3 regions of the Longispora urticae genome follow, and region 2 is predicted to be linked to each of the others. Evidence: riboswitches for the same ligand, from Rfam matches in the RefSeq annotation. Region 2 holds a riboswitch; each other region holds the start of a gene.
What was found. A riboswitch is a leader RNA that binds a small molecule or an ion and turns the genes downstream of it on or off. The one in region 2 is predicted to bind cyclic di-AMP.
Positions count from the first base shown of each region.

Region 1: another riboswitch for cyclic di-AMP. It lies ahead of PT931_RS05470 (C40 family peptidase); the one in region 2 lies ahead of PT931_RS03905 (C40 family peptidase).
Region 3: another riboswitch for cyclic di-AMP. It lies ahead of PT931_RS28985 (coiled-coil domain-containing protein); the one in region 2 lies ahead of PT931_RS03905 (C40 family peptidase).

Region 1 is NZ_JAQZSH010000011.1:97,915-108,017, reverse strand. It holds gene PT931_RS05485 (SpoIIE family protein phosphatase) at 1-460, shown strand, start outside; gene PT931_RS05480 (S9 family peptidase) at 482-2,554, shown strand; gene PT931_RS05475 (threonine ammonia-lyase) at 2,598-3,533, opposite strand; cyclic di-AMP (ydaO/yuaA leader) riboswitch at 3,686-3,830, shown strand; gene PT931_RS05470 (C40 family peptidase) at 3,845-4,819, shown strand; gene PT931_RS05465 (aldo/keto reductase) at 4,884-5,837, opposite strand; gene PT931_RS05460 (MarR family winged helix-turn-helix transcriptional regulator) at 5,912-6,343, shown strand; gene PT931_RS05455 (DUF4352 domain-containing protein) at 6,340-6,861, opposite strand; gene PT931_RS05450 (NUDIX domain-containing protein) at 7,084-7,470, opposite strand; gene PT931_RS05445 (GEVED domain-containing protein) at 7,591-8,475, opposite strand; gene PT931_RS05440 (N-acetylmuramoyl-L-alanine amidase) at 8,544-9,410, opposite strand; gene PT931_RS05435 (Xaa-Pro dipeptidyl-peptidase) at 9,517-10,103, opposite strand, start outside.
Region 2 is NZ_JAQZSH010000008.1:30,930-41,032, forward strand. It holds gene PT931_RS03885 (permease) at 1-549, opposite strand, end outside; gene PT931_RS03890 (4'-phosphopantetheinyl transferase family protein) at 658-1,320, shown strand; gene PT931_RS03895 (metal-dependent hydrolase) at 1,433-2,233, shown strand; gene PT931_RS03900 (alpha/beta hydrolase) at 2,241-3,185, shown strand; cyclic di-AMP (ydaO/yuaA leader) riboswitch at 3,339-3,470, shown strand; gene PT931_RS03905 (C40 family peptidase) at 3,512-4,468, shown strand; gene PT931_RS03910 (C40 family peptidase) at 4,653-5,618, shown strand; gene PT931_RS03915 (alpha/beta hydrolase) at 5,942-6,823, shown strand; gene PT931_RS03920 (GNAT family N-acetyltransferase) at 6,901-7,383, opposite strand; gene PT931_RS03925 (hypothetical protein) at 7,565-8,761, opposite strand; gene PT931_RS03930 (sigma-70 family RNA polymerase sigma factor) at 9,248-10,103, opposite strand, start outside.
Region 3 is NZ_JAQZSH010000041.1:281,519-291,621, reverse strand. It holds gene PT931_RS29040 (serine/threonine protein kinase) at 1-326, opposite strand, end outside; gene PT931_RS29035 (SRPBCC domain-containing protein) at 446-1,027, opposite strand; gene PT931_RS29030 (ArsR/SmtB family transcription factor) at 1,024-1,386, opposite strand; gene PT931_RS29025 (hypothetical protein) at 1,501-1,839, opposite strand; gene PT931_RS29020 (hypothetical protein) at 1,963-2,166, opposite strand; gene PT931_RS29015 (3'-5' exonuclease) at 2,322-2,975, opposite strand; gene PT931_RS29010 (flavin reductase family protein) at 3,206-3,832, shown strand; gene PT931_RS29005 (NAD(P)H-binding protein) at 3,843-4,499, shown strand; gene PT931_RS29000 (GNAT family N-acetyltransferase) at 4,503-5,156, opposite strand; gene PT931_RS28995 (serine hydrolase domain-containing protein) at 5,442-6,818, shown strand; gene PT931_RS28990 (hypothetical protein) at 6,866-7,222, shown strand; gene PT931_RS28985 (coiled-coil domain-containing protein) at 7,322-8,260, opposite strand; cyclic di-AMP (ydaO/yuaA leader) riboswitch at 8,326-8,474, opposite strand; gene PT931_RS28980 (universal stress protein) at 8,687-9,166, opposite strand; gene PT931_RS28975 (ArsB/NhaD family transporter) at 9,163-10,103, opposite strand, start outside.

The DNA of each region.
Region 1 (10,103 bases), on a different contig from region 2:
CCGGACGATGGAGCTGCTCAACACGACGATGTTGGAACGCGGCGACGGCAAGCACTGCACCCTGGCGGCGGCGATCGTGACCCGGTCGACGAACGGCGTGGTGGAGCTGGAACTGTGCCTCGCCGGGCACGACAAGCCGGTGCTGCTGCACGAGGACGGCGGTACGACGCTGGTCGGCGAGGGCGGCACGGCGGTCGGCCTGCTGGACACGGTGCGTACCCCGCTGGCCACGGTCCGGCTCGCGCCGGGCGACGCGCTGGTGTTCTACACCGACGGGGTGACGGAGCGCCGGCGCGGCGACGAGCTGTACGGCCAGGACCGGCTCCGCCAGGAACTGGCCGGTCTGACCGGGTTGCCGGCGCAGGCGGTCGCGAGCCGGTTGCGCGCCGCGGCCCTGGCCTTCTCGCCCGAGCAGCCGCGCGACGACATCGCCTTGTTGGTGCTGCGCAACCCGGGCTGACCTCGGGTAGCGTTGCCCGCTATGAACGCAGTTCCCCCGCTCGCCAAGCAGGTTCCCACGACCCGTGTGCAGCACGGCGACTCCACGGTCGACGAGTACGCGTGGCTCCAGGACAAGACCGACCCGGACACCATCGGCTACCTGGAGGCGGAGAACGCCTTCGCCGAGCAGGCGACCGCGCACCTCGCCGGGCTCCGGGAGACGCTGTTCACCGAGTTGAAGACGCGCACCCAGGAGACGGACCTGTCGGTCCCGACCCGGCAGGGCGATTTCTGGTACTACAGCCGCACCGTCGAAGGCAAGCAGTACGGCATCCACTGCCGGGTGCCCGTCACCGGTGACGCGGTCCCGCAGGTGTCCCCGGACGGCGCGCCGCTCCCGGGCGAGCAGGTCGTGCTCGACGAGAACGAGCTGGCCGGCGACAAGGACTTCTTCTCCCTGGGTACGTACGACCCGAGCCCCGACGGCACCCTGCTCGCGTTCTCGACGGACTACTCGGGCGACGAGCGGTACACGATGCGGGTGAAGAACCTGGTCACCGGCGAGGTGCTCCCCGACGAGATCCCGAACACCTTCCACGGTTCCGCCTGGTCGCGGGCCGGGGACGTGCTGTTCTACCTGACCGTCGACGAGGCCTGGCGCCCGCACCAGGTGTGGCGGCACACCCTGGGCTCCACCGAGCCAGACGTGCTGGTCCACCACGAGACCGACGAGAAGTTCTGGGTGAGCGTGGGCCTGACCCGGTCCGCCGACTACCTGGTCATCGACATCGGCAGCAAGATCACCAGCGAGCTGCGGTTCGTGTCCTCGGACGATCCGACCGGCGGGTTCGCCGTCTTCGGCGCGGGCCGGGTCGAGGGCGTCGAGGTGCAGATCGACCACCAGGGCGACCGCTTCTGGGTACTGCACAACCACGACGCGGAGAACTTCGTCCTCGGCTGGACCCCGGTCGACGACACGAACCAGTTCCACGAGGTGATCGGGCACCGCGAGGACACCCGGCTGCTGGACGTGCAGGCGTTCGCCGACCACGCGGTCGTGCACTTCCGCCGCGACGGCCTGACCGGGCTGCGGGTGCTGCCCAACGACGGCGAACCGCGCGAGCTGACGTTCCCCGAGCCGGTGTACGACGTGTCCCCCACCGGCAACGCGCACTACCCGGCGTCGACGTTCCGGCTGGCGTACACCTCGCTGGCCACCCCCGACTCGGTGTACGACTACACCATCGCCACCGGCGAGCTGACCCTGCTGAAGCGCCGCCCGGTGCTGGGCGACTTCGACCCGGAGCGCTACGAGCAGTTCCGCGAGTGGGCGACGGCCCCCGACGGCACCCGGGTACCCATCTCGATCATGACCTTGAAGGGTACGCCCCGGGACGGCTCGGCCCCCCTGTCGCTGTACGGCTACGGCAGCTACGAGACCAGCATCGACCCGTGGTTCTCCATCGCCCGGCTGTCCCTGGTGGACCGGGGCGTCACGTTCGCCATCGCGCACGTCCGCGGCGGCGGCGAGATGGGCCGGCACTGGTACGACGACGGCAAGCTGCTGCACAAGAAGAACACCTTCACCGACTTCGTGGCCTGCGCGCGGCACCTGGCGGCGGCCGGCTGGACCAGCCCGGAGCGCACCGTCGCCCGGGGCGCGTCGGCCGGCGGCCTGCTGATGGGCGCGATCGCCAACATCGCGCCGGAGGCGTTCGGCGGGATCGTCGCGCAGGTGCCGTTCGTGGACGCGCTGAACACGATCCTCGACCCGACGATGCCGCTCACCGTCGTCGAGTGGGACGAGTGGGGCAACCCGCTGGCCGACCCCGAGGTGTACGCGTACATGAAGTCCTACTCCCCGTACGAGAACGTCACCGCGCAGGAGTACCCGGCGCTGCTCGTGATGGCCGGGCTGAACGATCCCCGGGTCGGCGTGCACGAGGCCGCGAAGTGGGTCGCCCGGTTGCGGGTCGTCGGGCGGGGCGGTCCGGTGCTGCTCAAGACGGAGATGGGCGCGGGGCACATGGGCCCGTCGGGCCGGTACGACGTGTGGAAAGAGGAGTCGTACGTGAACGCGTGGCTGTTGGACGTGGTGGGGCTGGCGGGCTAGGCAGACCCGGCGCCGGCCCACGTCGGGGCCGGCGCCGGGCTGGTCAGACCAGAGCCGCCAGCAGCGCCGGGTTGATGTTCCCGCCGGAGATGATCGCGACGGTCCGCCCGAGCGGCAGCTCCTCCCGGTGGTAGAGGTACGCCGCCGTGGACACCGCCCCGCTCGGCTCCGCCACCAGCCGCGAGGACCGGGCGAGCACGCCCACGGCCGCGCCGATCTCCTCCTCGGTGACGGTGACGATCGCGTCGGCCACCTCGCGGATGTGCGCGAACGTCAGCTCGGACAGCCGCGGGCTGCGCAGACCGTCGGCGATGGTCTTCTCGGTCTGTTCCAGCGGCCAGGACACGACCCGGCCGGCGGCGAGGCTCTCCCGGGCGTCGGCGGCCAGCGCGGGTTCGACGCCGATCACCTTCGCGTTCGGGGCGAGCGCGCGGATGGCGGTGCCGACCCCGGAGAGCAGGCCACCCCCGCTGACGGGTACGAGCACGACCTCCACGTCCGGCAGGTCCTCGGCGATCTCCAGCCCGACGGTGCCCTGTCCGGCGATGATGTCGACGTGGTCGAACGGCGGGATGAGCGGGTAGCCGTGCTTCGCGACCAGTTCGAGGGCCCGGGCCTCCCGCTCGCCGGGTGAGACGACGATCACATCCGCGCCGAGGTTCTGCATGCCCGCGATCTTCACCTCGGGGGTGGTGTCGGGGACGACGATGATGGCGGGCATGCCCAGTTGCCGGGCCACGTACGCGACCGCCTGGCCGTGGTTGCCCGACGAGTACGCGATGACTCCGGGCATGTCCGGGCGGATCGCGTTGCGCGCGCCACGGATCTTGAAAGCGCCGATGGGCTGCAGGTTCTCCGGCTTCAGCCAGAGTGGCCGGTCGGCGTCGGCCCACGCGCACGGCACGAGCTGGGTCCGCAGCGCGGTACCCGCAATGGTTGTGGCGGCTTTCTGGATGTCACCCAAGGTCACGAGCCTCATAGTCGTCAAGGTAACCACACGCGGAATTCATCGTTAGGTAGTTGGGTAGCTACCGCACGAAGTGGCACAAGCAGATAACTTGTTACCCCCCAGTCCAGCGTCTAGCCTTGGGACCGTTCGTCCGGGTACAGCGACCCGACGGGGGGAGCACCGGTCGAATGCCGCCGAGTCGCCCTGTGGCGAATCGGGGACCCACAGAGCTAGTTGGGGTGAATCCGTCACTGTTCGTAGTGGCGGTAGGGCGATCTTCCCGCCCGAACCCGTCAGCTAACCCGGTAGGCGGCTGAGGGAAGAAGGAGTCAGCAGCCCAGGTGAAATCCGTCCGCGGAGCCTATTTAGCCGTCGTCGCCGTCACCGCCTCCGTCGTGATGTCCTTCGCGGGCAGCGCGCACGCCGACGATGTCGACGAGATCGAGCGCCAGTTGGATTCCAAGTGGAGTGCGCTGGAAGGCACGATCGAGCAGTACAACAAGACTGCCGCGACGCTGAAGACCACCAAGGCCGAGGTCGAGGCCGCCTCCCTCAAGGTCAAGCCCCTCCAGGACAAGGTCGACGTCGCGTACGCGCAGATCGGCCTGATGTCCGCCGCCGCGTACAAGGGCGGCAAGGCCAGCACCGCCAACGCCCTCCTCGGGGGCGGCTCGGCGGACTCGATGCTCGAACAGCTGACCCTCCTCGACGCCATCAGCGCGTCGGAGCAGAAGCAGATCGACGAGCTGAACAGACTCAAGGCACCCCTCGACGCCGAGAAGAAGAAGATCCAGACCCTGCTCGACTCGCAGCAGAAGATGGAGTCCGAGCTCTCCGCCAAGAAGGTCTCGATCACCGGCGAGATGGACGCCCTGCAGGCCCAGCGGACCGCGGCGTACAAGGACCGGGCGAGTCGGAACGGCACCCGGATCGACTACGTGCCGCCGTTCATCCCCGGCCCGCCCGGCAAGGCGGTGACCTTCGCGATGGCCCAGATCGGCAAGCCGTACGTGTGGGCCGCCGGCGGTCCGGACGCCTACGACTGCTCCGGCCTGACAATGGCCGCGTGGGCCGCGGGTGGCGTGTCCATGGGGCACTACACCGGCTGGCAGCGCGACGCGTCGACCCCGATCACCCGGTCGCAGCTCCAGCCCGGTGACCTGATCTTCTACGGCGGCGACCGGCACGTGGCCCTGTACATCGGCAACAACCTGGTCGTGCACGCCCCGCAGCCCGGTCAGAACGTCAAGGTCGAGGGCGTGGACATGGGCGGGGACACCCCGACCGCCTACGCCCGCCCCAAGTACGCGCGCTGACACCCCCCTGCGAACGGCCCGCCCTCCACGAGGAGGACGGGCCGTTCGTGTGTCCGGGGACTAGCTAGTAGCGGGTGCCCTCGGGGGTCGGCAGCGTGTCGAGATCCGCGAGGTCCTCGGCGGTGAGGACGAGGTCCGCCGCCGCCGCGTTCTCCTCCAGGTAGGAGATCCGCTTGGTGCCCGGGATCGGCACCACGTGCTCCCCCTGCGCCAGGGTCCACGCGAGCGCCACCTGACCGGGCCGGGCGCCGTGCCGGTCGGCGATGACCCGGACCGCGTCGACCAGCTTCTGGTTGGCGAGCATCAGCTCGGCGGAGAACCGGGGCATCAGGCGGCGCCGGTCGCCCTCCTCCAGGTCGTCGATGCTCGCGAGCGCGCCGGTCAGGTAGCCCCGGCCGAGCGGCGAGAACGGGATGAACGCCGCCCCGTTGGCCTTCGTCCAGGGCAGGACCTCGTCGAGGTAGTCCCGGGCCCACAGCGACAGCTCGGACTGGATGCTGGCGACCGGGTGCACGGCGTGCGCGCGGGCGGCCTCCTCGGCGGTCACCTCGGACAGCCCGAGGTACCGGACCTTGCCGGCCTCGACCTGCTCGGCGAACGCGCCCCACGACTCCTCGATCGGCACGGCCGGGTCGACGCGGTGCATCTGGTACAGGTCGATGTGGTCGACGCCGAGCCGCTTCAGGGACGCGTCGACCGCCGCCCGGATGTGCTCGGGGCGGCCGTCGGGCTTCATCGCGGCCGGGAACGGGGCGGGGACCAGCCCGGCCTTGGTGGCGAGCACGACCTCGTCGCGGCGGCCGGCGAGCGCGCGGCCGACGAGCTCCTCGTTGTCGTACGGCCCGTAGATGTCGGCCGTGTCGATCAGGGTCACGCCGAGGTCGATGGCCCGGTGGATGACCTTGATGTGCTCGTCGGGCGACTGGGTCCCCGTCGAGTACGCCCAGGTCATGCCCATGCAGCCGAGGCCGACCGCGCCCACGGTCAGGTCGGTGGTGCCCAGGGTGCGCTGCTGCATCAGTACTCTCCCAGCTATCAGTGTTCTGATTGTTCTGGGGCCGAGACTATCAGAGCACTGATAGTGTGCCAACCATGCAACTCGGGATGTTCGTACGCAGGCTGGAGCAGACGCTGACCGCCGCCAAGGCCGACGCGTTCCGGGAGTCCGGGCTGACCGTGCCGCAGCACCTGGCGTTACTGGTGCTCGCGGCCTCGCCCAACAACTTCTCTGCCGCCCAGCTCGCCCGGGTGTGCCTGGTGACCCCGCAGACCATGTCCACGATCACCGCGAACCTGCTGGCCAAGGGCCTGATCGAGAAGCACCGGACGGACGTGCACGCCCAGGTGCTGGTGCTGAAGGCGACGCCGGCCGGGCTGGAGCTGCTGGAACGGGTCGAGCCGGGGAATCTGGCGGTCGAGGCGCGGTTGATCTCGGGGTTCACGCCGGAGGAGCAGGAGAAGTTCCGGGAGTTCCTGATCCGGGCGCTCAGCGCGCTGACCGACCCGCCCGGCGCGGCGGGTTAGCCGACCGGCAGCACAGTGCCGGAACCGGTGACGCCGCCGTGCAGCTCCAGCCGGGTCAGCTTCGCGCCCTTGGGGATGTCGAACACGACGACGCCGGTGGCCGTCGTACCCGCCGGGATCTCCTTGACGAGTGCCTGGTTCGCGCCGTTGGCGTAGACCCCGGCCACCGGGTCGCTACGGACCTCGACCCCGGCGTCGGTGAACGCGCGCTGCAACGAGTCGGTGAACAGCTGGCCCTGGGTGGCGGTGTTCCGCACCCCGAGCGTGACCAGGCAGAACTGCCCCTGGGGGGTCTTGGTCAGCGCGTCGGCCCCGACCTTCTCGACCCCGCACTCGACCTTGTCCGCGGTGAACTCGAAGCCGGCGTCCCGGACCGGGCCCGTGGCCGACGGGGTCGGCTGGGCGACCTTCTTGTCCTCGTCCTTGCCGCCTGTGGACAACACCAGGACACCGACGCCGATCACGAGGAGTAGCGCGGCGATGCCCAGCGCGAGCGGCAGCTTGCTCTTGTTCGCCATGCGCCCGAGCCTACGTTCGACCTGCGGTTATCCACAGGTTATCCACAAGGAAGAGAGGTTACCCACAGGGTTGTCCACAACTTATCCACAGGTTGTGCACAGGGTTATCCACAGGCTCTGTGCACAAGCCGGCTACGTCCTGTGGACAACCACCAGCCTGTGGACAACGCGCGGCGGGGCTCCCCGACCTGTGGACAACCGGCCACGGCGGCCTGTGGACAACTAGGGGAAGATCACCCGGGCGATGCCGGTCAGCTCCTTGGCCGCGATCTCCTCCCGGGTGAGGAACAGCATCGCCTGCCCCTCCCCGACCACCACCTCGTCCTGGGTCGCCTCGGTGGTGCCGGAGAAGATGTGGAACCGCACCCCGACCCCGTCGGTCGCGCCCAGTTCGACGACCCGGACGGCCTTGAGGTACGCGACGAGCCCGGTCTCCTCGTACAGCTCGCGCTGGGCGGCGAGCAGCGGGGTCTCGCCCGGCTCGAGCCGACCACCGGGGGGTGTCCACTGGCCCGGAGACACCGGCGCGTCCTCGGTGCGGTGCTGCATGAGCACCCGACCGGCGGGATCGGTGAGGACGATGACGGCCACCTCGCGAGTGATCTCCATGCCGTGAGGCTAGAGCCTCGCGTCCGTGGTGTCCGGTTGGGGGCCGACGGCCCGGGAAACGGAAGCGTCCCGGTGGCCGCCCTCACGGGCCTGCCACCGGGACGCCCCGGGAAGTGAACGCTAGGCGCGGACGATCAGCCGCCGCCGGTACGCCCAGCCGACCAGGACCCCGCCCAGCAGGAGGAGCCCGGCACCCACCGGGATCAGCGTCGACCAGACGTTGCCGTTGCTCTGGCCGGTGACCGGGAGCTGCCCCTTGACGGACGGGGTGGCCGACGGCTTCGGGGTCGTGCCCCACACCACCGGGTGGTCCTCGACCTCACCACCGGGGGTGGCGCCGAAGACGGTCGGGGCGGAGTTCGCGCCCGGGTACATCCGGACCCGGATGAACGGGGTGTCGTTGACGTAGCCGTAGGTGTCACCCTCGGTCGCGGCGGGGACGTTGAACGTCAGGACCACCGAGGTGGCGTTCCCGGCGAACGGGGACACGGCCCGCTCGCTGGCCTCGAACTTGCCGTTGTTGTTGAAGTCCAGCCAGCCGGCCAGGGTGCCGGCGATGTGCCCGGTGTTGGTGACGGGCACCGGCAGGTCGATCGTGGCGCCGCTGCGGTCCAGGACCAGCGGGTTCGGGAAGGCGTCCTCGTCGTCCGTGCCGAGCTTGTCGTCCCCCTGGGCCTTGATGCTCGGGTGGCCGTCGTTCTCGAAGTCGACCGTCTTGCCGAGGGCGAAGGTCTGCCCCTTCGTGGCCTCGGAGAACGTGTGCCGGGGGCCGTTGACGGCGAGGCTGGTCAGGTAGCTGTCCGGGGCGTCGGCCCAGTCAGTGCCTTTGCCGTCCTCAGCGACCGCGGCGGGCGCGGCCGGCGCGGCGGGAGCAGCAGGAGCGGCAGGAGCGGCAGGGGCCGCCGGAGCGGCGGGCGTGGCCTGGGCCGCGCCGGGGAGGGACAGGGAACCAATGATTATCCAGCCGGCGGCAACCGCCGCAGCAAGCCGGGAATGTACTCGCACAGCACCATCCTTGGGAGAGAACCACCAGCCATTAGGCATGATTAGCGGATCTTACCCCATATGTCCAATTAGCTGAGATACCGGCTCAAGGCGGTGACCAGCGATTGTGCTGCTTTCTGGCGAAAGTCCGGACTTTTCATCAGGCCCGCATCAGTGGCGTTCCGCATGTTGCCGGCCTCCAACATCACCTTCGGCACAGTGCTCAGATTCAAACCGCCCATGTCGGTACGCGGGTTGAGGCCGTCCTGTCCGATGTAGCTGGCGGTCCGCAGGCCGGTCCCCGCGCGGTACGCGTCGCGCACGGCGATCGCCAGCCGGTGCGAGTCCGCCTTCGTCGGGCTCGCCAACCCGGGCTCCATCACGTGGAACCCGGAACCACCGGCCGGCCCGCCGTCCGCGTGCACGGAGATCACCACGTCCGCGCCCGACTGGTTGCCGATCCTGGCCCGGTCGGTGATGCAGGGGCCCCACGGCGTGCCGGCGTCCACCGTCATGACGACCTTGGCGCCGGCCGCCCGGAGCAGGGTCGCCAGCCGGGTCGAGACGTCCCAGGTGAACGCCGCCTCCGAGTACCCGTCGTTGGTCTGGGTGCCCGTGGTGTCGCAGGCCTTCATGCCGTTGCCCGCGTCGACCTGCTTGTTGATCTCGGAGACGTGCTGGTAGTTGTTCCGGTTGTGCCCGGGGTCGATGACGATCGTCTTGCCGGCCAGGCCCTTGGTCACCATCCCGGGGGCCTTCGAGCCGGACGGCGACGGCGTCGCGGAGGGCGAGGGCGCGGCCGTGGTGGGCGCGGCGGACGGGCTCGGCGCGGCCTCCGACGGGCTCACCTGCGCGGCGACCGGGGTCGCCCTCGGCGCGGACGTGCCGCAACCGGCGAGCACCGCGAGGGCTCCGGCCGCCACGAACACGGCTGCGTTGTGCACTCGGGTCCGCACGAGCGAGTTCCCTTCATCGACGCCAGGACCCGGTCATCCTAGCCGGCGGACGCTTCCCGGCTCCCAACTCGTGGGACCGGGAAGCGTCGCACCGCAGGTCAGAGGGCTACCGGAAGTCCACCACCGAGGGCGCGTCCGGGGCCTCGACCGTGATCGCGGACTCTCCGGCGGTCAGCCCGGCCACGGCGTCCGGGGCGGTCGGCAGGCGCAGCAGGCTCCGGGCCAGGTCGATGTCGACGGTCGCGCCGGTGGACTTCGGGGACACGAACTCCTGGTCGCTGAGGCTGAGTACGAGGCCGAGCCGGTGGCCGGGGGCCAGCACCTGGTCGAGGGGCCGGAGCTTCCAGGTCACCGTGTACCAGGTGCCCGCCGCCATGTTCGTCGGGCTGCTCAGCGAGTCCCGGTGCGCGCCGTCGATCCAGCCCCGGCTGAGTACGGCCAGGTCCGCGGTCGCCACCGTCTTCGCCGTGTTCTTGTAACAGGCGTCGTCGGCGGGCGTGGCCGGTCCCCAGCAGGACTCCCCCGCGAGCGTGGTGATCCCCTCGCCGGCGCTGCGGTAGTTGACCCGGGTCGCGGTGCCGTAGTCGACGAGCCGCGCGGACAGGATCGTCGTCGGCTTGCTCGACTTCACCCGCAGCGTGATCGTCGGGGTGCCGGCCAGGTGCAGGGGCGCGGTGAGCGGCGCGGTCCAGT
Region 2 (10,103 bases):
GAGCCGGAGCCACAGCCAGCCCATCACGACGGCGGCGGCGAGGCTCGCGCCGAACCGGGCGGCCACCATCGAAGGCTGGCCGGGGAAGGCCACATAGGTCGAGATCATCACGACCGGGTTGATCGCGGGCGCGGACAGCAGGAACGCCAGCGCCGCGCCCGGGGTGACGCCCCGGCGGACCAGCGCGCCGGCCACCGGCACCGAGGCGCACTCGCAGCCGGGCAGGATGCCGCCCGCGAGTCCGGCGGCGGGCACCGCGAGCACCGGGTTCTTCGGCAGCGCCTTCGTGAAGAAGCCCGGTGGCACGAACACGGCGATCGCGGCCGACAACAGGGTGCCGAGCGCCACGAACGGCATGGCCTGGATGACGATGGAGATGAACACCGTGGTCCAGCTCTGGAGCACCGGGGAGTCCATCGCGTCGGCGAGCAGCCCCCTGGCCAACACGGCGACGATGAGGAGGACCGCGAGGACCTCCACGGAACGCACGCGTCTCCGCCGGGGCGGCGCGTCGTGTCCGGTGGCCCGGACGGCGGTCTCTGTCTGCACAGAGTGACGGTACTAGTCGCGCCGCGCCACGCGAAGGGGTGAAACCCCTATAACGGACCTGTTATCTGGTACTCCAGTGGACAATTCGACGCCCGCTACCCTTCACCCGTGACACTGGCGATGGTCCTGGACACCGCGACGGTACTGGCCGACGGCGGCGGGGAACTGCTGACCGACGAGGAACGCGCCCGCGCCGACGCGTACCGACGCGGGATCGACCGGGACGACTACGTCGCCGCGCACGTCCTGGTCCGCCGGTGCGTGGCCGCCCTGCTCGACGTCCCGGCCGGCGAGGTGGTGCTCCGGCAGCGCTGCGCGGGCTGCGGCGCGGTCGACCACGGCCGGCCGTACGTCGACGGGCGGCCCGACGTGCACGTCAGCCTCTCGCACACCCGGGGCGCGGTCGCGGCGGCGGCCGGCTGGGGCCCGGTGGGCGTGGACGTCGAGGCGATCGGGCGACGGCTCGACGACGGGCTGATGGCGAAGGTGCTCGCGGACGGCGAGCTCGCCGCGGTCCGGGCGGCCGGGGACCCGCGCGCGGCGTTCATCCGACAGTGGGTGCGCAAGGAGGCCCTGATCAAGGTGGGGGCGGCGAGCCTGGGGCGGCTGCGGGACACCGACCTGTCGGCGCTGCCGGCGCACGTGCCGGCCGGTACCCATCAGGTTGTCCGATTTGCACCGTGGCACGTGCTGGACTGGCTCGATCCGGCGCACCGCTTCGGTTTCGCCGCCGTCAGCGCCCGCGAACCGCGCCTGCTCACCCCGGGCTGACCGGCCGCCTACCCGGCCCCCCGGACTCCAAACGTGTGCCCCGCAACAATCTGGTCACGGCCGCGTGTCGCAGTCGCCCACCCGGGCACGAACCGGGACGCTCGGCGACATGGTGATGGGTCCGACGCACGCAATGTCCGGGGCCGCCGCGTGGCTGGCGGGCTCCTGGGCGCTCGGTGAGTGGATGAACATCCACCAGCGCCCCGCCGAACTGGTCGTCGGGGCCGCCGTCTGCGCGGGCGCCGCACTGCTGCCCGACCTGGACTGCTCGGGCCGGGTCACCGCCAACAAGGGCGGCGCGACCGTGGCCCGCACCTTCGGGGTCGCGTCGCTGTTCCTCGCCGAGTGCGTGGAGAAGTTCGCCCTCGCCGTCTACACGGTCACCCGGGCCAAACACGACCCGAAGCGCAAGAACGGCCACCGCACCCTCACCCACACCTGGGTCTTCAACGTGGCCCTGGGCGGCCTGGTCGCGTTCCTCGCCGGGCACTGGGGCAAGCCGTTCGTGATCGGGCTGCTGTTCTTCACCCTCGGGCTCGCGATCCGGGGCCTGCTCGCCGACTGGGCCAAGGAGCGCGGCTGGATCGTGGTGACCCTGCTGTCGGCCGGCGCCGCGTACGGGGCCTGGCTGTGGCTGCCCGCCGACCGGGGCTTCCCGCTGCTCGGGCTCGCCATCGCGTTCGGCGGCGTCATCCACACCCTCGGCGACATGATCACCCGGGCGGGCTGCCCCGTCCTGTGGCCCCTGCCGCTGGCCGGCCGGGTGTGGCGCGAGATCGGCGTACCGAACTTCATGGCCGTCCAGGTGAACGGCGGGTTCGAACGCGGTGTCCTCCGCCCGTTTTTTGTGATCGTGGCCGGACTCGCCGGAATTCTTCTGGCGGTGCCCGACATCCTCGACCACCTGCGATGATGTGCCCATGTGGGTCAAGGACATCCTGGGCGACGCCTACGAGGCGCGCACCCTGCCGCTGCCGGACGACGAGAAGGGCGAGCTGGTCGCCACGCTCGTCCGCCGTCGGGCCGGCCAGTCCACCCGGGCGGTGCTCTACGTCCACGGGTACAACGACTACTTCTTCCAGACCCACCTGGCCGACTTCTTCGTCAGCCTCGGCTACACCTTCTACGCGATCGACCTGAGGCGCAGCGGCCGCAGCCTGCGCCCCGGCCAGACGCCGTCCATGGTGGACAGCGTCGCGGAGTACTTCGTCGAGCTCGACGAGGCGGCCCGGATCATCCGCGAGGAGGACGGCCACGACATCCTGGTCGTCAACGCGCACTCCACGGGCGGCCTGACCACCTCGATGTGGGCGCACAAGCTCCAGGGCACCGGCACCATCACGGCGCTCACCCTGAACAGCCCGTTCTTCGACCTCAACGCGAACTGGTTCCTCCGCCGGGTCGCGCCGGTCGTCCTCGCGCCGGTGGGCCGCCGCCAGCCGATGCGCTCGCTCCCGGCGGGCCTGAGCAGCGTGTACGGCGACAGCGTGCACGTCGACCGCAAGGGCGCCTGGAACTTCGACACCGCGTGGAAGCCGATCGAGGGCATCCCGACCCGGCTCGGCTGGCTGGTGGCGATCACGCACGCCCAGCGCCGGCTGCGCAGGGGCCTCAACATCGACGTCCCGGTCCTGGTGACCGCGTCCACCGCGTCGTACAAGCGTCCCGAGTGGAGCGACGACGCCACCCGGATGGACTCGGTTCTCGACGTCGCGCACATCGCGGAGTACTCCCGCGCGCTCGGCCCCGACGTGACATTCATCGAGGTTCCTGACGGCCTGCACGACCTCGCCCTGTCGGCGGAGGAGGCCCGCCAGTTCTACCTCGACACCCTGCAGGAGTGGCTGAACGCGCACGTAGGGTAATCGGGCGGAGCCTAGACCCTCCTCTGAGCTGCGGTGCGACCGGGTGGGGCTCACGTCTGGCCCGTCACTCAGGGTTGCTATGCCTCAGATCCCAGGTAGCGTCAGTCAACGTCCGGGAGTCAGCCACCCATTGATGGGGAGCGCCGGACGGGCCGCCGAGTCATCGTGACCGGTGAGCCGGGGAACCATCGCGGAGGTGCGACTCCTCCGCCGGGGTGAATCCGCGCAGTGCGCGGTAGGGCGCAATTTCTTCCCGTCCGAACCCGTCAGCTAACCCGGTAGGCGGTGTGCTGCCCGTGTAGGCAGACGAGGGAAGAGAGTCCTCCTTGGCACCATGTTCCGTGCCGGGGCTGCTGCGCGCCGCGCTCACTGTTGTGGGCGTCTCCGTGCTGGCCGTCTCGGGTCCGATGACCGCCGCTCAGGCCGATCCCGGTACTGACACTCAGGGCAAAATCGATCAGAACGCCCGCGAGGTCACCCAGATCTCCGGTGAGTACGACAAGGTGCGCGCGACGCTGGCCAGTACCCGGCTCGTCGCCGACACCGTCGCCGCGAAGTTGGCCCCCCTCGCCGACAAGGTCGCCGCGACCGCCAACCCGCTCGGCATCGCCGCCCGGCCCACGACCTCCCTGTTCGACCAGGTCGGAGCCGCCGCCGTGGCCACCCGTCCCGCGCCGGACAGCGTCGGGGACCTCACCAGCGCCCGGGGCGAGCTCGACGCCGAGAAGGCCCGCCTGGACGGCCTGATCGCCGAGCAGACGAAGCAGGAGACCACCCTGGCGGCGAAGAAGGCCGCCCTGGTGGCCGCCAACGCCGCGCTCGTCCAGGAGCGCGACGAGGCGAAGGCCGCCGCCGAACGGGCCAGCCGGTCCGCCGAGCGGTCCACCAGCCCGTCGAACACCTCCAACACCCCGCCGCCGAACGTTTCGGGCAAGGCGGGCGTGGCGGTGCAGTTCGCGTACGCGCAGCTCGGCAAGGCGTACGTCTACGGCGCGGCCGGCCCGGACACGTACGACTGCTCCGGCCTGACCATGCGCGCCTGGGGCGCGGCCGGCGTCGGCATCGGCGGGCACCAGACGAACGCGCAGTGGGCCGCCACCACCCGGATCGGCCGGGGCGACCTGCAGCCGGGCGACCTGGTGTTCTTCTACGGCCTGGGCCACGTGGGCATCTACGTGGGCAACAACCAGGTGATCCACGCGCCCCAGCCGGGCGAGTCGGTGAAGATCTCGAACGTCGACTCCATGGGCGGGTACGACGGCGCGGGCCGGGTCCGCGGTTAGTAGTTCCGGCTTTCCCGGGTAGACCCATTTGTGTGCCCGGTTTCTCGACCACCGAGAAAACAGCTCATCACCTCGCGTGATGGGCTGTTTTCTTTGTGTAGTAGGCATTTCCCGAAGGTGGCACGCATCTCACAAGGCGGGTAACGTGGGCGCGGCTTGTTGCCTATGAAAGGGTCGTGCTGCGTTGACCACCGTCAGCCGGAAACCCCTCCGCGTACTGGCCATCGGCTGCCTCCTCGCCGTCGCCGCAACCCTCGGCGCCTCACCCGCCCAGGCCGAGCCCACCCCCGCCGAGCTCGCCGCCCAGATCGACAAGGCGTCCGAGGAGCTCGAGAAGGTCATCGAGTCCTTCAACAAGGTGACCGAGCAGCTCAAGGTCACCCGCGAGGCCGTCGACAAGCTGAACATCCAGCTCAAGCCGGCCCAGGACAAAGTGGACGCCGCGCGGGGCCGGATCGGCGCCGTCGCCGCCGCCGCCTACAAGGGCCAGAGCGTGTCCTCGATGAGCGCCCTGCTCAGCTCGCAGAACCCGTCGAGCCTGATGGAACAGCTCACCATCCTCGACCAGTTCGCGTACGGGCAGCAGCAGGAGATCGCCGCCTACAACGAGGCCAAGTCCGCCTACGACGGCGAGAAGACCAAGCTCGACGCCGCCCTCAACCAGCAGACCGCCCAGGAGAAGGAACTCTCCGGGCAGAAGGCGAAGATCGAGGAGGAGCTGAAGAAGCTCCAGGAGCAGCGCAAGAAGGCCGGCATCGGCCCGGGCGGCACCGTCGGCCTCCCGGCCCCGCACCTGCCGGGCACCGCGGGCAAGGCCGTCGACTTCGCGTACGGCGTCGTCGGCAAGCCCTACATCTTCAACGCCGCCGGCCCCAACGGCTACGACTGCTCGGGCCTCACCATGGCCGCGTGGAAGTCCGCCGGCGTCTCCCTGCCGCACAACGCGGCCATGCAGTGGGACGCCACGGCGCACATCCAGCGCGGCGAGCTCCAGCCCGGCGACCTGGTCTTCTCCAACGGCCTGGGGCACGTGGCGATCTACGTCGGCAACGACAAGGTGATCCACGCCCCCCAGCCGGGCCAGAACGTGATGATGGCCCCCATCACCCAGATCGGCAGCATCTACGGCTACGGCCGCGTGCGTGGGTGAGGACCCGCTGAGGACGACGCTGGCGGCGCCTCGGCGGAAGGTGCAGGGCGCTGCCCTAGCCCCTTCCGCCGACGCTTGCCAGCCCCGCCCTCAGCGGGCCACTTCGTCTTAGGTCAAAAGCTTTTTGTGGGGTACGCCATTCGGCGTGCCCCACTTTTGTGCGGGGCGTGGAATTGGGTTGAGGAGAGGGTGCGGGGTGTCGCAGACTCGGGGCGTGTGTTCCGTTATCCACAACTGGCAGGCCGCGCGCATCCGGGTGGCGCTCTGACCGTGGTGTCGGCCGTTGTCGGCACCAGGGTCCCGCGTCCACAGTTCACCTCAGGATGACGAGGAAATTCACCATGCGCGCACCCGTACCCCCCATTTTCGTGTTCGTTCACGGCGGCTCCAGCAACGCCCAGGCATGGGGTCCGTTGCAGAACGAACTGGCCCTGCTCGGTCACCGCTCGCACGCCGTCGACCTGCCCGGTCACGGCAGCCGGGCCGACAGCCCCGCCGCCTACTACCGTCAGCCCCAGGACCTCGGGGCGCTCGCCTCGGCGCCCTCCCCGATGCGCGGCGTCACGTTGCGGGACAACGTGCGGCACGTCGTCGACACCCTGCGGCGACTCGCCGGGCCGGCGCCGGTCGTCCTGGTCGGCAACAGTCTCGGCGGCCTGACGATCAGCGCCGTCGCCAACGCCGCACCGGAACTGCTCCACCGCGTGGTCTACCTGTCCGCGCTCTGCCTCAGCGATCCGGCCATGCTCACCGAGCCGTGGGACGTGGTCGACGACAACCTGCTGGACGCGGCGGTGGCCCGGATCGCCGTACCGGGCGAACGCGAACCCGGGGTGGCCCGACTGAACTGGCGCGGCGCCCACGCCGATCCGGAGCTGTTCGCCGCGTTGAAGGCCGCCATCATGGCCGACTCCACCGACCACCAGTTCCGGCTGCTGCTGGACTCCATGGACCCGGACGAGAACTACTCGGTACTGGAGCCGGCGGCCCTGGTCCGGGCCGACAGCTGGGGACGTGTCCCGCACACCTACGTCCGGCTCGCCGCGGACCGCAGCCTCACCCCGGCCGTGCAGGACCACATGATCCGCCGGGCGGACGCTCTGACCCCGGACAACCCCTTCGACGTGCACACGCTGACCGCCTCGCACGTCGGCTACTTCAGCCAGCCCCGGCCCTTCGCGGAGTTGCTGGCAAGCCTCGTCTGAGGCATCCGCGGCGCCCGGGCGGCACGTCCCCGACATCGGTGGCGGGCCGCCCGGGCTCCCGCCACACCCCGGGGTGGTCAGACGGTCGCGGTGGTCAGGTCCAGTTCGGCCACGGGTTGCTCGCCGCTGAGTTCGCCGGTCGGGCGGAAACCCAGGCCCAGGTAGAAGCCCCCGGGGCCGTCGGCGTCGGGCGCGTAGGTGACGGTCGCCCGGGAACCTCCCCGGCGGCGGATCTCGTCGCACACGGCCCCGACGGCGAACCGGCCGTAGCCGCGGCCCTGGTGGTCGGCGGCGATGTTCAGGCGCCACAGGCCGGAGCGGAGCAGTTCGGGCGGGTCGGTGTCGTAGAAGTGGACGTCGAAGAAGGCCATCACGAAGCCGACCGGCTCGTCCCCGTCGAGGATCAGGCGGGGCCAGGCGATGTCGGGGTGCACGTACGCCTCGGCGAGGGACCGCGCGACCGACTCCACGAACCGCTCCTGGCCGGCCCGCACCGTGACCGCGCAGGCCGCGTCGACGTTGTCGGCCGTGATCTTCTCTAGGCGGAGCTCGGAGGTCATCCGGGCACCCTACCCACGCCTCCGGACCCGGTGCGACCGAAATCCGCCGACGCACCCGGAGCTGGGGACGCAGGGAAGCTCAGGCCGTGCGGCCGACCTCGTGGCGGCCCGGGCCCGGGGCGTCGCTCGTGGGGGCCCCGGACCCGGGGCGTCGCTCGTGGGGCCCGGACCCGGGGCGTCGTCAGGGGCTCGACTGGTAGGAGACGCGGATCCGGACGTAGTACGGCGCGGTGTGCAGGTTGATCTCGTCGAACACGACGTAGGAGACGGCGTTCGGGCTGGTCGACTCGCGGCGGCAGTACCGGTCACCGGGGTTGATCGGGTATTCCGGCATGGTCAGCTTGATCGCCTGGTACACGTCGCCGGGGCGGTCCGCGGCGGCCAGGCAGTCCTGGAACGTGGGCCGGTGGTTCGCGACCCGGGTGTCGGCCCAGCCGTAGTAGTAGAGCTGGACGTCGTTGGGCTTGAAGTACATCATCCCGGCCGCCCCGGTCTGCTTGGTCGGCGTCGCCTGGCCACCGTGCCAGTCCACCCCCTCCAGGTCGTACAGGGTGAAGGCCGTCTCCGTCACCTGGTTGTCGGGCTGGGGCTCCGGGCGCGGCTGCGGCGAGGACACGACGCTCGGGCCGGGGGTGGCCCGCACCGGGAGCGGTCCGGCGGTCCGGGGCGGGGTGGTGGCCGACCGCCGTCCCGGGTCTCCGCCCGGGTCGACGGGCAGTGTGCCGGCCCCCGGCCCGTGGGCGGTCCCGCCCGGCGTCGGCGCGAGGGAGGCGGCCGACGGGCGGGCCCCGGCACCCGACTCGGCCCGGCCGCCGCTCCGGTTGAGGTGCAGGACCACGAGCACGACGAGTACCAGCGCCGCGACCACGGTCAGGGCGAGCACCGCCAGTCCGGTGGACCGCACGATGTGCACGTTGTTGGTGCCGTGGTCGTTGGCGGTGAAGTGGAAGTCCCCGCGCGGCACCGGGGGCCGGACCGCCCCGGAGCGCTGCCCGCCCGGCGGGGTTCCCGTGCCGCCACCGGCGTGCGTGCCACCCGCAACGCCTCCGGCCGACGCCGCGATGCTCCCTGCGGCCGCGCCTGCCGCCCCGGACCCGGTCCCGGTCCCGGTCCCGGTCCCGCCGGAAGGATCTCCCGCGCCGCCGTTTCCGGCCCCAGGCGATCCCCCGGCTGGGTCCCCGCCCCGCGCTGCCCGCACCGCCGCCGCCTGCCGGAGGCGCTGGTATCCCTGGTCACCGAGCCCGATCAGCGCACAGAACACGCTGATCACCCCGGACAACGTGCTGGCCCGGGTCGTGTCGAGGAGGGCGAACACGGCGGCCAGTCCCGCCAGGGCCGCACACCCCACCCAGGGTGCGATCCGGAGCCACTTCCGCATCCCTCCATGATGGATCACGCCCCCACCGGCCCCGCTGTCATCTTCCAGACCGCGCCCTGTGCCGGGCGTCCGCACGGGGCCGCCCGGCACGTCGTCGCAATGCCGTCAGCTGCCGGGAAACACCAGCAGCCCGCCCCACACCCGTGCGACGATCACCGCATCCCGACAACAGGTGCCCGGGGCACCCGAGACCTGACAGGTCGAACCGGTGGGAGTAAGAGGCGGCAGGCGGGAGCCCCGCACGCGTGGCGCACGAACGGCGCCCTGAGTAGGCCCCACCGGACCCGGCTCGGCCAAGACGCACCACCCAGCCCGCCCCGGCGACAACCACCCGCCCCGGTCCGGCCGAACGAGCGCGACCAATCCACCACCACACGCCACCCCAGCCGAGCACGGCCAAGCCGCCCCGACGGCCCGGTGCCCGCACACACGAAAGGGGCCCCGGCCAACCGGCCCGGAGCCCCTCCGTCAGAACCTACCCACTACCTACGCCGCGACGGACATACCCTCCGCACGGGCCAGCTCACGGAGCCGCCCGAGCGCCTGGATCTCCAGCTGCCGGATCCGCTCCCGCGAGAGCGAGAACCGCTGGGCGACCTCGGTGAGCGAGTGCTCCCGGCCGTCCTCCAGGCCGTAGCGGGCCCGGACGATGCCGGCGGACCGGTCGTCGAGGTGACCGATCATGGAGTCGATCCGTTCGCGCTCGAGGCCGGCGAGGACGATGTCCTCGGGGCTGGGCGCGTCGGAGTCGGACACCAGGTCGCCGAGGCTCGTGTCGCCGTCGTCGCCGACGGGGGTGTCCAGGGACACGGTGTCCTGCGACCAGCGCTTGAGCTCGTTGACGCGCTCGACGGGGACGCCGAGGGCGTTGGCGAGCTGCTCGACCTCGGGCTCGCCGCCCAGCTCACGGGTGAGCTGGCGGGCCATGCTGCGCATCCGGTTGACGTCCTCGACCAGGTGGACGGGGAGTCGGACGGTGCGCTCCTGCTGGGCGATGGCCCGGCTGATGGCCTGGCGGATCCACCACGTCGCGTACGTGGAGAACTTGAAGCCCTTGACGTAGTCGAACTTCTCGACGGCCCGGACGAGGCCGGTGTTGCCCTCCTGGATCAGGTCGAGCATCGGCATGCCGCTGCGCACGTAGCGCCGCGCGATGGAGACGACGAGTCGCAGGTTGGCCTTGATGAACTGGTCTTTCGCTTTCTGCCCCTCGGACACGAGCTCGGCGAGTTCGTCCGCTTTCACACCCTGGGGTGCGTTGTCCTCGGCGAGCAGTCGGTCCGCGTACAGCCCGGCCTCCACGGCCTTGGCCAGGTCGACCTCCTGCGCCGCGGCCAGCAGC
Region 3 (10,103 bases), on a different contig from region 2:
AAGTAGAGCCGCTGGCCCTCGGTGCTGGCGGCGGCGCCGGCCGGGTGCGGCGGGGCGCCGACGAACACCTCCTTGACCTTGACCACGGCGGGGTGTTCGAGGTGGGTGGCGAGCGCGGCCTGCAGGCGCAGATCCTCGAGGGAACGGTCGGTCCGGTCGCCCGCGACCTCGATGATCTTCACCGCGTAGGCGAAGGGGGCTCCCCCGTGGTACTCCTCGGCCCGCCAGACCTCGCCCTCGCCGCCGGCGGCCCGGCGTTCGGCCAGCTCATAGCGGTCGGGGGCTTCGGTGGGGCCGGCATGGGTACGTTCCTCGGGCTGCGACACGCGCCCATCTTGCCAGCCGGGCGCAACCCCGCACATCCACGGTGGATCCGGGACGCTCCGTAGGGACCCGGTCACGAGGGGGCTGGTGGGGCACCGGGCTGCCGGTGCCCCGTACCCGGCTAGCGGTTCTTGTCCTTCTCCACGAGTTCGGCGAGCGCGGCCATGCTCGACTCGATCGCCGGGCGGTAGTCCTCCACCATGTGCAGGGCCCGCGCGTCGACCTCCTCGGGCAGCGTGCCGCGCAGGTACTCGTCGAGGGTGAGCAGGCGGGGGCCGTAGCCGCCACCCATGCAGTACACCGCGTCGAAGATCTGGCCGCCGATCTCGTGGGTGTCGATCGTGGTGGCGTGCTCGAACTCCAGCACGGTGGTGCCGTCCGGGTTCGCGGTGAGGCGGAGCACGATCTCGTCGGGCGCGGGGTCGACGCCGCCGAGCTCGACGGTCAGCAGGTGCGGCGCCTCGCAGCGGGTGACCTTCCCGGGGCCGAAGTCGCCCTGGGTGAAGGTACCGCCGACGGTGAGGTCGCCCTCGACGGGCGCGTACCACCGGCGGAGGCGGGCGGGGTCGGTGCACGCGTCCCAGACGTCGGCGATGTCGGCGTCGTAGGTGCGGCGGAACACGGCGCAGCGGGCCTCGCCGGCGGCGATCTCGCGCCGGTACAGCTCGTGCTGGGTGTCGCGGTGGTCAGCGGTGACGGTCATGGCGTGTCCGTGCCTTTCGTGGTGGGTTCCGCCCCGCGCCGTTCGCGCTTGCCGCGCGCGAGTTCGGTGGCCAGGGCGTCGAGTCGTTGGGTCCAGAAGTGTCGGTAGGGGTCGAGCCATTCGTCGACCTGCCGGAGGGGTTCGGCGTCGACGGCGTAGAGCCGCCGGGTCCCCTCGGCGCGCACCGTCGCGAAGCCCGCGTCCCGCAGCACCCGGAGGTGCTGGGAGACGGCCGGTTGCGAGATGCCGAACTCGGCCTGCACCACGGCCCCGAGGTCACCCGCGGCCCGCTCGCCGTCGGCGAGGAGTTCGAGGATGCGCCGGCGGACCGGGTCTCCGAGGATGTCGAATGCGTGCACCCCCAAAGAGTATGCGCACCAGCTTATATAAGCAACCCCTAAACCTTCGTGCGCGGGGTACGGGAAGGGCCGGGCCCATCCGTCGCTGGATGGACCCGGCCCGAACCTCTCGCCCTAGCGGCCCAGCAGGCCACCGAGACCGCCGTGGTGCGCGGCCGGCGACGTGCTCGGCGCCACGCTGGCGGGGGCCGGCGCGGGCGGCTTCACGGTCGTCGGGCTGGCCGACGGCTTCTTCGCGGCCGGGGCGGAGGTCTTCGGCGGCCGCACGGCCTTCGTCGCCGACGGCCGCACCTTGGGCGCCACCGCGGCGCTGGGCGTGGCCGACGGCTTGGCCGGGGTCATGAACTGCAGCAGCGGACCCTGCAGCGAGGGCGCGGCACTGGCCACCCCGCCCGCCAGGGCCAGTCCGCCCGCCACCACGAGCCCGGCAGTCAGCCACCATCTCTTTTGCACAACCGCATCCCTTCAGCGTCTGGACGTCCGCAACAGAGTACGCGAATCGCCCATAACCTCAGAAATCGATGCAGTTTGGCCCCGGTGGGCCGGATGCCGCGACGCCTCGCAGGCCCGGTGCGGTCACGCCTCGGCGGCCAGCAGGCTCATGGCGTAGACCTCGACGCCCTCCTGGTACAGCACGACGCGTTCCGTGCCGCCGTCGCGGAGCTCCTGCCACACCTCCCCCACCCACGCCTCGGCGTCGGCCTGGGTCTCGAACTCCTCCGGCGCGACGGCCGGCGGCGCCTCGGTGCCCGCGGAGTTCTGGAATCGCCACGTCCACATGGTGGTACCCCTCTGCTCGGTTGGGTTCTTCCTACCCGACCCGCGCCCTGGGCACACGAGAAGCCCGGCTCGTTCGTTTCGGCATCTCTGCTTCACGATCGGGTCGGGCTTCACCTCAGACTCTAACCGAACTCTTACTCACCGTCAAGAGGCGATTACCTACGGTGGCGGAGTCCGACCCGACCGGCGAGGACCCCCAGGTCGGTGGTGTCGTGCAGGCGCAGCCCGGCGAGCATCACGTGCGCGGCGGCCCGGGCGTCGGACAGCGCGGCGTGGTGCTCCAGGGTGCGGAAACCGGTCGCGGTGGCCACCGTCGGCAGCTTGTGGTCGTCCAGGTGCGGCCAGAGCTGCCGGGACAGCTGGAGGGTGCAGTACATCCGGGGCGACGGCACCGGGCGGCCGACCAGCTCGTGCGCGCGGGTCAGCACGCTGTTGTCGAACGGGGCGTTGTGCGCGACGAGGGGCCGGCCCGCCGTGAACCGGTCGATCAGGTCCAGCGCGTCCGCGCAGCTCGGGGCGCCCCGCACGTCGCGCGCCGTGATGCCGTGCACCCGCACGTTCCACGGGTTGAACTCCGCCGCCAGCTCCGGCGGCCGCACCAGGGTGCCGAACGCGTCGGTGACCTCCCCGTCGGTCACCGCGACCATGCCGACGGCGCACATGCTGCCCCGCCGCGGATTGGCGGTCTCGAAGTCGATCGCCACCCAGGACGTGAGCGCGTCGACCGGCGCGGCCTGGCCGGGCACGGCACGGACGGACGGCGGGCGGGTCGAACGGGACGCGGACCTCGACGTGCCAGTGGTGTCCACCGGTCCACTATGCACCGGGGGCGCGCGGGGTCGGCGGGGACACGCGGAACACCCGCCGTCGGGTACCGGACGGGGCGGCCACGCGGTCGCCGCGTCCGGCGCTCGAGGCCGGCGCGCGGGGCCGGCGCGCGGGGCCGGCGCGCGCCCGAACGCGAAGTCCGTTCCCCGCCAGCACGACCGGCCGGCCCCGGGCAGGCTCGACGGAGACCCGAACTCACGGAGGACGTTCCATGCACAAGGTCACCGACCTCAAGGTGCTGTACTTCGGCACCCCCGTGGTGCTGATCAGCTCCCGCAACGCCGACGGCACCGCCAACCTCGCCCCGATGTCCTCGGCCTGGTGGCTCGGCCAGAACTGCATGCTCGGCCTGGGCAACAGCGGACACACCACGGCCAACCTGCTCCGCGACGGCGGCTGCGTCCTCAACCTCGTGCCGTCCGACCTGGTGGAGGCCGTCGACCGGCTCGCGATGACCACCGGCGCCCAGGACGTGCCCGAGAACAAGGCCGCACAGGGGTACCGGTACGAGCCGGACAAGTTCTGGATCGCGGGGCTGACCCCGCAGCCCTCGGAGCTGGTCGGCGCGCCCCGGGTGGCCGAGTGCCCGGTCCAGCTGGAGTGCGAGGTGGTCTCGGCGCACCCGTTCGGCACCCGGGCCACGGCGTTCGAGGTGGCGGTGCGACGCGCGCACGTCGAGGAGAGCCTGCTGATCCCGGGCACCCAGTACGTCGACCCGGTCGGCTGGGACCCGCTGATCATGAAGTTCTGCGAGTTCTTCGGCGGCGGCGGGTACGTGCACCCGTCCCGGCTCGCCGAGGGCTGGAACATGCCGCACCAGCTCGCCCCGGCCGCCTAGGGTCAAAGCCATGCGGATTGTCATCGCCGGCGGCCACGGTCAGATCGCGCTGCGCCTGGAGCGGCTCCTCGCCGGGCGCGGGGACACCGCGACCGGGCTGATCCGCCGCCCGGAGCAGGCCGACGACCTGCGCGCGGCGGGGGCCGTGCCGGCGGTGTGCGACCTGGAGTCCGCCACGGTCGCGGAGGTGGCCGCGCACCTGGCCGGGGCGGACGCGGCCGTGTTCGCGGCCGGCGCGGGCCCGGGCAGCGGCATCGACCGCAAGGACAGCGTCGACCGGGGCGCGGCGGCCCTGTTCGCCGACGCGGCGGAGCGGGCCGGGGTCCGCCGGTTCGTGGTGGTCTCCAGCATGGGCGCCGACACCGAACCCCCGGCCGGTACGGACCCGGTGTTCGCCGCCTACCTGCGCGCGAAGGGCGCGGCCGACGAGGACGTCCGGGCCCGGGCCGGGCTCGACTGGACGGTCCTGCGGCCGGGGCGGCTCACCGACGGACCGGGCACCGGGCTGGTCACGCTGGCGGAGCGGACCGGGCGCGGCGACGTGACCCGCGACGACGTGGCGGCGGTCCTGCTGGCGCTCCTCGACGCGCCGGGCACGGCCGGGCGCACCCTGGAACTGATCGGCGGGGACACGCCCGTCGCCGGGGCGGTCGCCGGCCTCGGCTGAGCGTCAGGGCTGGCGGGCGATGAGGACGTCGGCCTCGCGCCTCCAGCCCAGGCGGGAGTACAGGTGCTGGCCGTCGGCGCTCGCGATCAGCAGCCCGGTCCGCGCGCCCTGCTCCACGGCCGCCCCGGCGAGCGCGCCCATCACGGCGCTGGCCAGGCCCCGGCGGCGGTGCTCGGGCGTGGTCTCGATCCGGTCGGCCACCGCGTCGGTACCGGAGACGGCGAGCTGGCCGCGGGCCGCCAGTACCCCCGAGGGGTCGTGGATCGAGACCGTGACGACCGGGCCGTCGACCTCGACCGTCGAGCGGTAGCCGTCCGCCGGGGCGTGCCGCGGGTGCGCCGTCAGGTCGACGCTCATCAGCCACTCGGGGCGGTCCAGCAGCTCCAGGCCGCCGGCCGCGAGGGCGGTGCCGACCTCCTCGGGGCGGGTGGTGGTCACCGTCAGCCACGTGCGCAGGTCGGCGGCCGCGACCCGGGCGGCCAGCCGGGCCACCGAGTCGGGTTCCTCGTCGGCGCGGAGCGCGAACACCTCGACCTGCCGGCCGGGCTGGTCCCACCGGACCCGCAGGCCGCCGTCGACCGGCTCGGGGGCGGGCAGCCGCCGGGCCAGGCTCCAGCCCCGCAGCCACCGTCGGACCAGGTCCGCCATGATGATCATCCGGCAATTACAGCACGCCGCCCCGGCCCCGGACAGGGTCTGTGGCCCGCGCCATGGCACCGAACGGCGTCCCGCGCGGGTCGCGTCATCCCCCACCAGGGCCGGGTCGATCCACCCGGCCCTGGTCGCCCCGCCCGGCCCTGGTCGCTCCGCCCGGCCCTGGTCGCGCCCCGTCCGGCGCTGGTCGCCCCGTCGGCGAGGGGCAGCCCGGCTCCCCGGGCTGAGGCATGATTCTCAGTGACCCCGCCCCCGACGGACTCCACGATGGAGTCACAAGGAGTCACCGTGTCCGTGCTGCGCGCCCTCATGCGGGAGATCGACCTCGGCCGCCCGCACTCCGCCCCGCCGTCCGACCTGGCCGAGGGCCTGGCCGTCTGCCAGATCCCCGGCGCGAGCCTGGCCCTGATCGAGGACGGGCGGATCACCGAGACCCTGACCTCGGGGGTCCTGCGCGCCGGCGGCCCCGACCCCGTCACCGACCGGTCGCTGTTCCAGGCCGCCTCGATCAGCAAGGCCGTGGCGGCCGCGTGCGCGCTGCGCCTGGTGGCCGCCGGGGACCTGGACCTCGACGGGGACGTCAACGACCGGCTCACCTCGTGGCGGTTGCCGGCCAACGACGGCTGGCAGCCCCGGGTGACGCTCCGCCAGCTGCTCGGGCACACGGCGGGCACCACGGTGTCGGGCCTGCTCGGGTACCCGGACGGCGCCCCCGTCCCCACCGTCCCGGCCCTGCTCGACGGCGGGGGCAACAGCGACCCGGTCCGGGTGGTCTCCGTGCCGGGGACGCGGTTCGGCTACTCCGGCGGCGGGTACACCGTCGTGCAGCAGCTGGTGTGCGACGTGACCGGCCGGGACTTCCCGGACCTGGCCACCGACCTGGTCCTCGGCCCGCTGGGGATGACCCGGAGCACGTTCGCCCAGCCGCTGCCCGCCGCGCTCGCCGGCGACGCCGCCTCGGGGCACCGGGTGGGGCCGACGGCGCTGGCGGGCGTCGGGCACACGTACCCGGAGATGGCCGCAGCCGGCCTGTGGACCACGCCCACCGACCTGGCCCGGTTCTTCCTCGCCCTGCGGTCCGCCCTGGCCGGCGAGCCCGGCGCGCTCCTCCCCCGGGACCTGGCCGACGCGATGGCCACCCGGTCCGGGCCGACCACCCCCTACGGCCTGGGGCTGCAGTTGTCCGAGCCCGACCTGCCCGCGTCGATCGGGCACGGCGGCGGCAACGAGGGCTTCAAGTGCCAGGCCACGCTGTTCCTCGACGGCGGCCGGGGCGCGGTCGTCATGACCAACGGCGACTACGGGCACGCGCTGATCACCGAGGCGCTGCTGCCCGCCCTCGCGAAGGGGCTCGGCTGGCCGACCCGCCCGGCCCCGGTGGGCGGCCCGCCGGTCGCCGGCCGGTTCACGGGTGACGACGGCGAGTTCCTCGTGACCGGCGACGCCGCCGACCTCGCGTTGACCGCGCCGGGGCAGGCGCCGGTGGTGCTGCGGCCCGTCGGGGACGGGGCCTGGCGGGCGGGCGGCCTGAACGTGACGGTCCGGTTCCCGACGCCGGACTCGGTGGTGATCACGCAGGACGCGGCCCCCGGCCAGGACATCCACGCGACGCTGGCCCCGTGGAGCCCGGCGGGGCAGCCATCGACATCTATAGACACTGTCTAAAGTAGACTGTTACGGTCGCCTCTCCGCCTCCCGAAGGAGAAGCGCTCATGTCACGACTGCTCAGGACGGCCCTGGCCGCCACGTTCACGCTCGCCGCCACCGGCGTGAGCCTCGCCGTCACCGCACCAGCCCAGGCCGCCCCGCCGTGCAGGGTCGCGTACTTCCTCACCGACGGCGGGACCGCGATCGGCGCGGAGGCCTGGATGATCTGCTACGACGGGCAACCGGAGCGCCAGATCTACGTCTCGCTTCAACGACTGAACCCCGGCACCGGCACCTGGACCACCGTGTCGAGCTACTGGGAGACCACCACCTACATGTGTGTCGGCACGGCCACGAACACCTACCGCAGCATCAACGACACCACGAACGTGGTGAGGACGATCACCGCCAACTGCGGCTGACGCCCGGCGGCGGGCACCACCCGGTGCCCGCCGGCCGGCGCGGAGCCGGCCGCACGCCCGGTCCCGTGAGCGCCGGACCGGCCGGAAGCCCGGCACCCGTCAGCGCATCGACAGGTGCACGTGGTTCGTGTGTTCCGACGACGGGTCCCCGCTGCCGAAGTACGAGCGCCAGCCCGTGCCCGGCATCCAGATCTGCCGGAACCAGATGACGTAGAGCACCCCGAGCCGGTCCGCGTTGGCGATGTACCAGGCGGCGAGCTTGTTGCCGTAGTCCTTCTCCGCGCCGACCGCCATCCCGCCGAAGCCCTTCGCTGCCGAGGACCAGTCGCAGGCCTTGCCGCGCGGGTGCTCCCCGCCGTCCTCGGCCGAGCGGTAGCAGGACACGTAGTGGTCGAAGTTCGCCTTCTTCGTCTCGTTGTACGCGTGCAGGGTGCGCGGCGACAGGCAGCCGCTGGTGGTCGGGTCCTTCACGGAGCAGCCCTCGGACGGGAAGCTGCCGTCGGGGTTGCGCGGCGCGGGGGTCGCGTTGGCCGGCAGGTCGCCGAAGCCGAGGGTCGGGTCGCCGCCGCCGGCCGAGCGCAGCGCCTTGAGCGCCTCGTCCTGGCGTTTGCGCAGCTCCTTGAGCTGGTTCTCCTGTTCGAGGATCGCCGCGTCGAGGTCCTTGCGCTGCCGAGCGAGGGTGGCCTGGGCGGCCTTGAGCGCGGTGACCTGGGCCCCGTCGCGCTCGGACAGGTAGCGCACCGTCGCCGCCGTGTCCAGGAAGCTCTCCGGTGACCCGCTGGACAGCAGCGCCTGCAACTGGGCCGACGAGCCGCCCCGGTACTGCGCCGCGGCCAGCCGGCCCACCGCCGCGCTCAGGTCGGCCACCTTGGCCTGGGAGGCGAGGATCTCCTCGGACAGTTCGCCCTCGCGCTTCTTGGCGTTGGCGATCGCGGTGCGCGCGTCCTGGTACCCCTGGGAGGCGGCCCGGAGCGCGTCGCGCAGCGGCTTCGTACCCCCCTCGGGCTCGGCCTGGGCCGGGGTGATCGCGACCAGCATGGTGGCGGCGACGGCGACGACTGTCAGGGCGGCACGACGTGCTAAGACGGACAAGACAGACAGAACCCTTCTCCCGTACCCGCCTACCAGGTCAGCTGACGGATTCGGGCGGGAAGAGCGCCCTACCGGCCGGCCCTCCACAGAGGAGCCGGGCGGATTCACCCCACGTACCTTGGGTCCCCGGCTCGCGAGTGCGACTCGGCGGTGACTCCCGGTGCCACCCGTCGGCGGCGAGGGTCCGGTCGTCTGCACGCCGATGCTAGGACAGAGCGTGACTCTCGGCAACTACCACGCGTTCAATCACACACTGTGGAGAGATCGTCGTCACGCAGAGCGACAATTCGAGCAGAGGGGTACCCGGCGGGACGGTTCCGCCGTGCGGCCCGGCCGGCGCGGGCGCGGCCGCCGCCGGACCGGTCGGCGGGGCTACCCGGCCGGCGGGAGCAGTCTCGGGGAGGTCGCCGCGTCCGGCCACAGCAGCAGCACCCGGCACGGCGCGTGGTCCACCACGAACCGGGTAGCCGGCCCCAGGCTGCCCGGGCCGGGCCGGGAGTGGTCGCCGTCCCGGGCCAGGACCAGCAGGTCCGCCGCCTCGCACGCCTCGACCACCAGCCGCTCGGCCCGGCCGGAGGTGGCGGCGATGTGCGCCGGGCGGCCCAGCCGGGCCACGGCCGCGTTCAGCAGGGTGCGTTCGGCCGCCCGGACCGCCGCCTCGACCGTGTCCCCGGGATCGGTACCGTGCCCGCCCCGGCCCAGCCGGCCCAGGAACGCGCCGTGCAGGCTCTCGGCCACGCCGGGGTCCGTGACGTGCAGGAGTGTGATGTCCGCTCCCGGCGGCGCCAGGTCGGCCGCCGCGTCGACGCAGGCCGGCCACGTGCCCTCGGTGAGCCAGACGAGAATCCTCATACCCCCCACAGTCGCAGCCCCAGCCACAGGGCGACCACCCCCGAGGCCAGACACGCCGGTACGGTCAGCGCGCCGAGCCGGAGGAACTCCGCCACCGTGGGCCGGGCGTCGTGCGCGTGCAGGATCCGCCGCCACAGCAGGGTGGCCAGCGAACCGACGTACGTGAGGTTCGGGCCGACGTTCACGCCGATCAGGACCGCGAGCACCAGGCCGGGCGAGTGCGCGACGGCGGGCACCAGGACCAGGGTGGCGGGCAGGTTGTTGACCAGGTTCGCCAGCACCGCCGCGAGGGCCGCCACCGCCAGCAGGCCCAGCAGGTCGCCGCGCCCGGGGACCAGGCCGTCGAGCAGCGCGCCCAGGCCATGCCGGCGGACCGCGAGCACCACCACGCCCAGGGCCAGCACGAACCCGCAGAACGCCGGGTTGGTCTCGGCGAGGATCCGGCCCAGTCGGCGCGGGGTCCGGCGCAGCTCGGGCAGGGCCAGCAGGGCCGCTCCCCCGGCGGCGGTCCAGGCCGGGTGCACGCCCAGCGGCTCGGCCACGGCGAAGCCCGCCAGGGTCAGGGCCAGCACCGCGAGGGCGTAGCGCGGGGCGGGCGGGGCGGGCACGGGCACCGGCTGCGCGGGGGTGCCCAGGTCGGCGGCGAAGAACCGGCGGAACACCAGGTACTCGGTGCCGATCACCGCCAGCCACGGCAGCGCCATCAGCCCGGCGAACCCGGCGAACGTGAGCCCGGTGGCCGCGAAGGCGAGCAGGTTCGTCAGGTTCGACACCGGCAGCAGGAGCGAGGCGGAGTTCGCCAGGTGGGTGCAGGCGTACACGTGCGGGCGGGCCCGGACCCCGACCGCCGCCGTCGTCGCGAACACCACCGGGGTGAGCAGCACCACCGTCGCGTCCAGGCTCAGCACCGCCGTGACCAGGGCGGCGATCACAAACA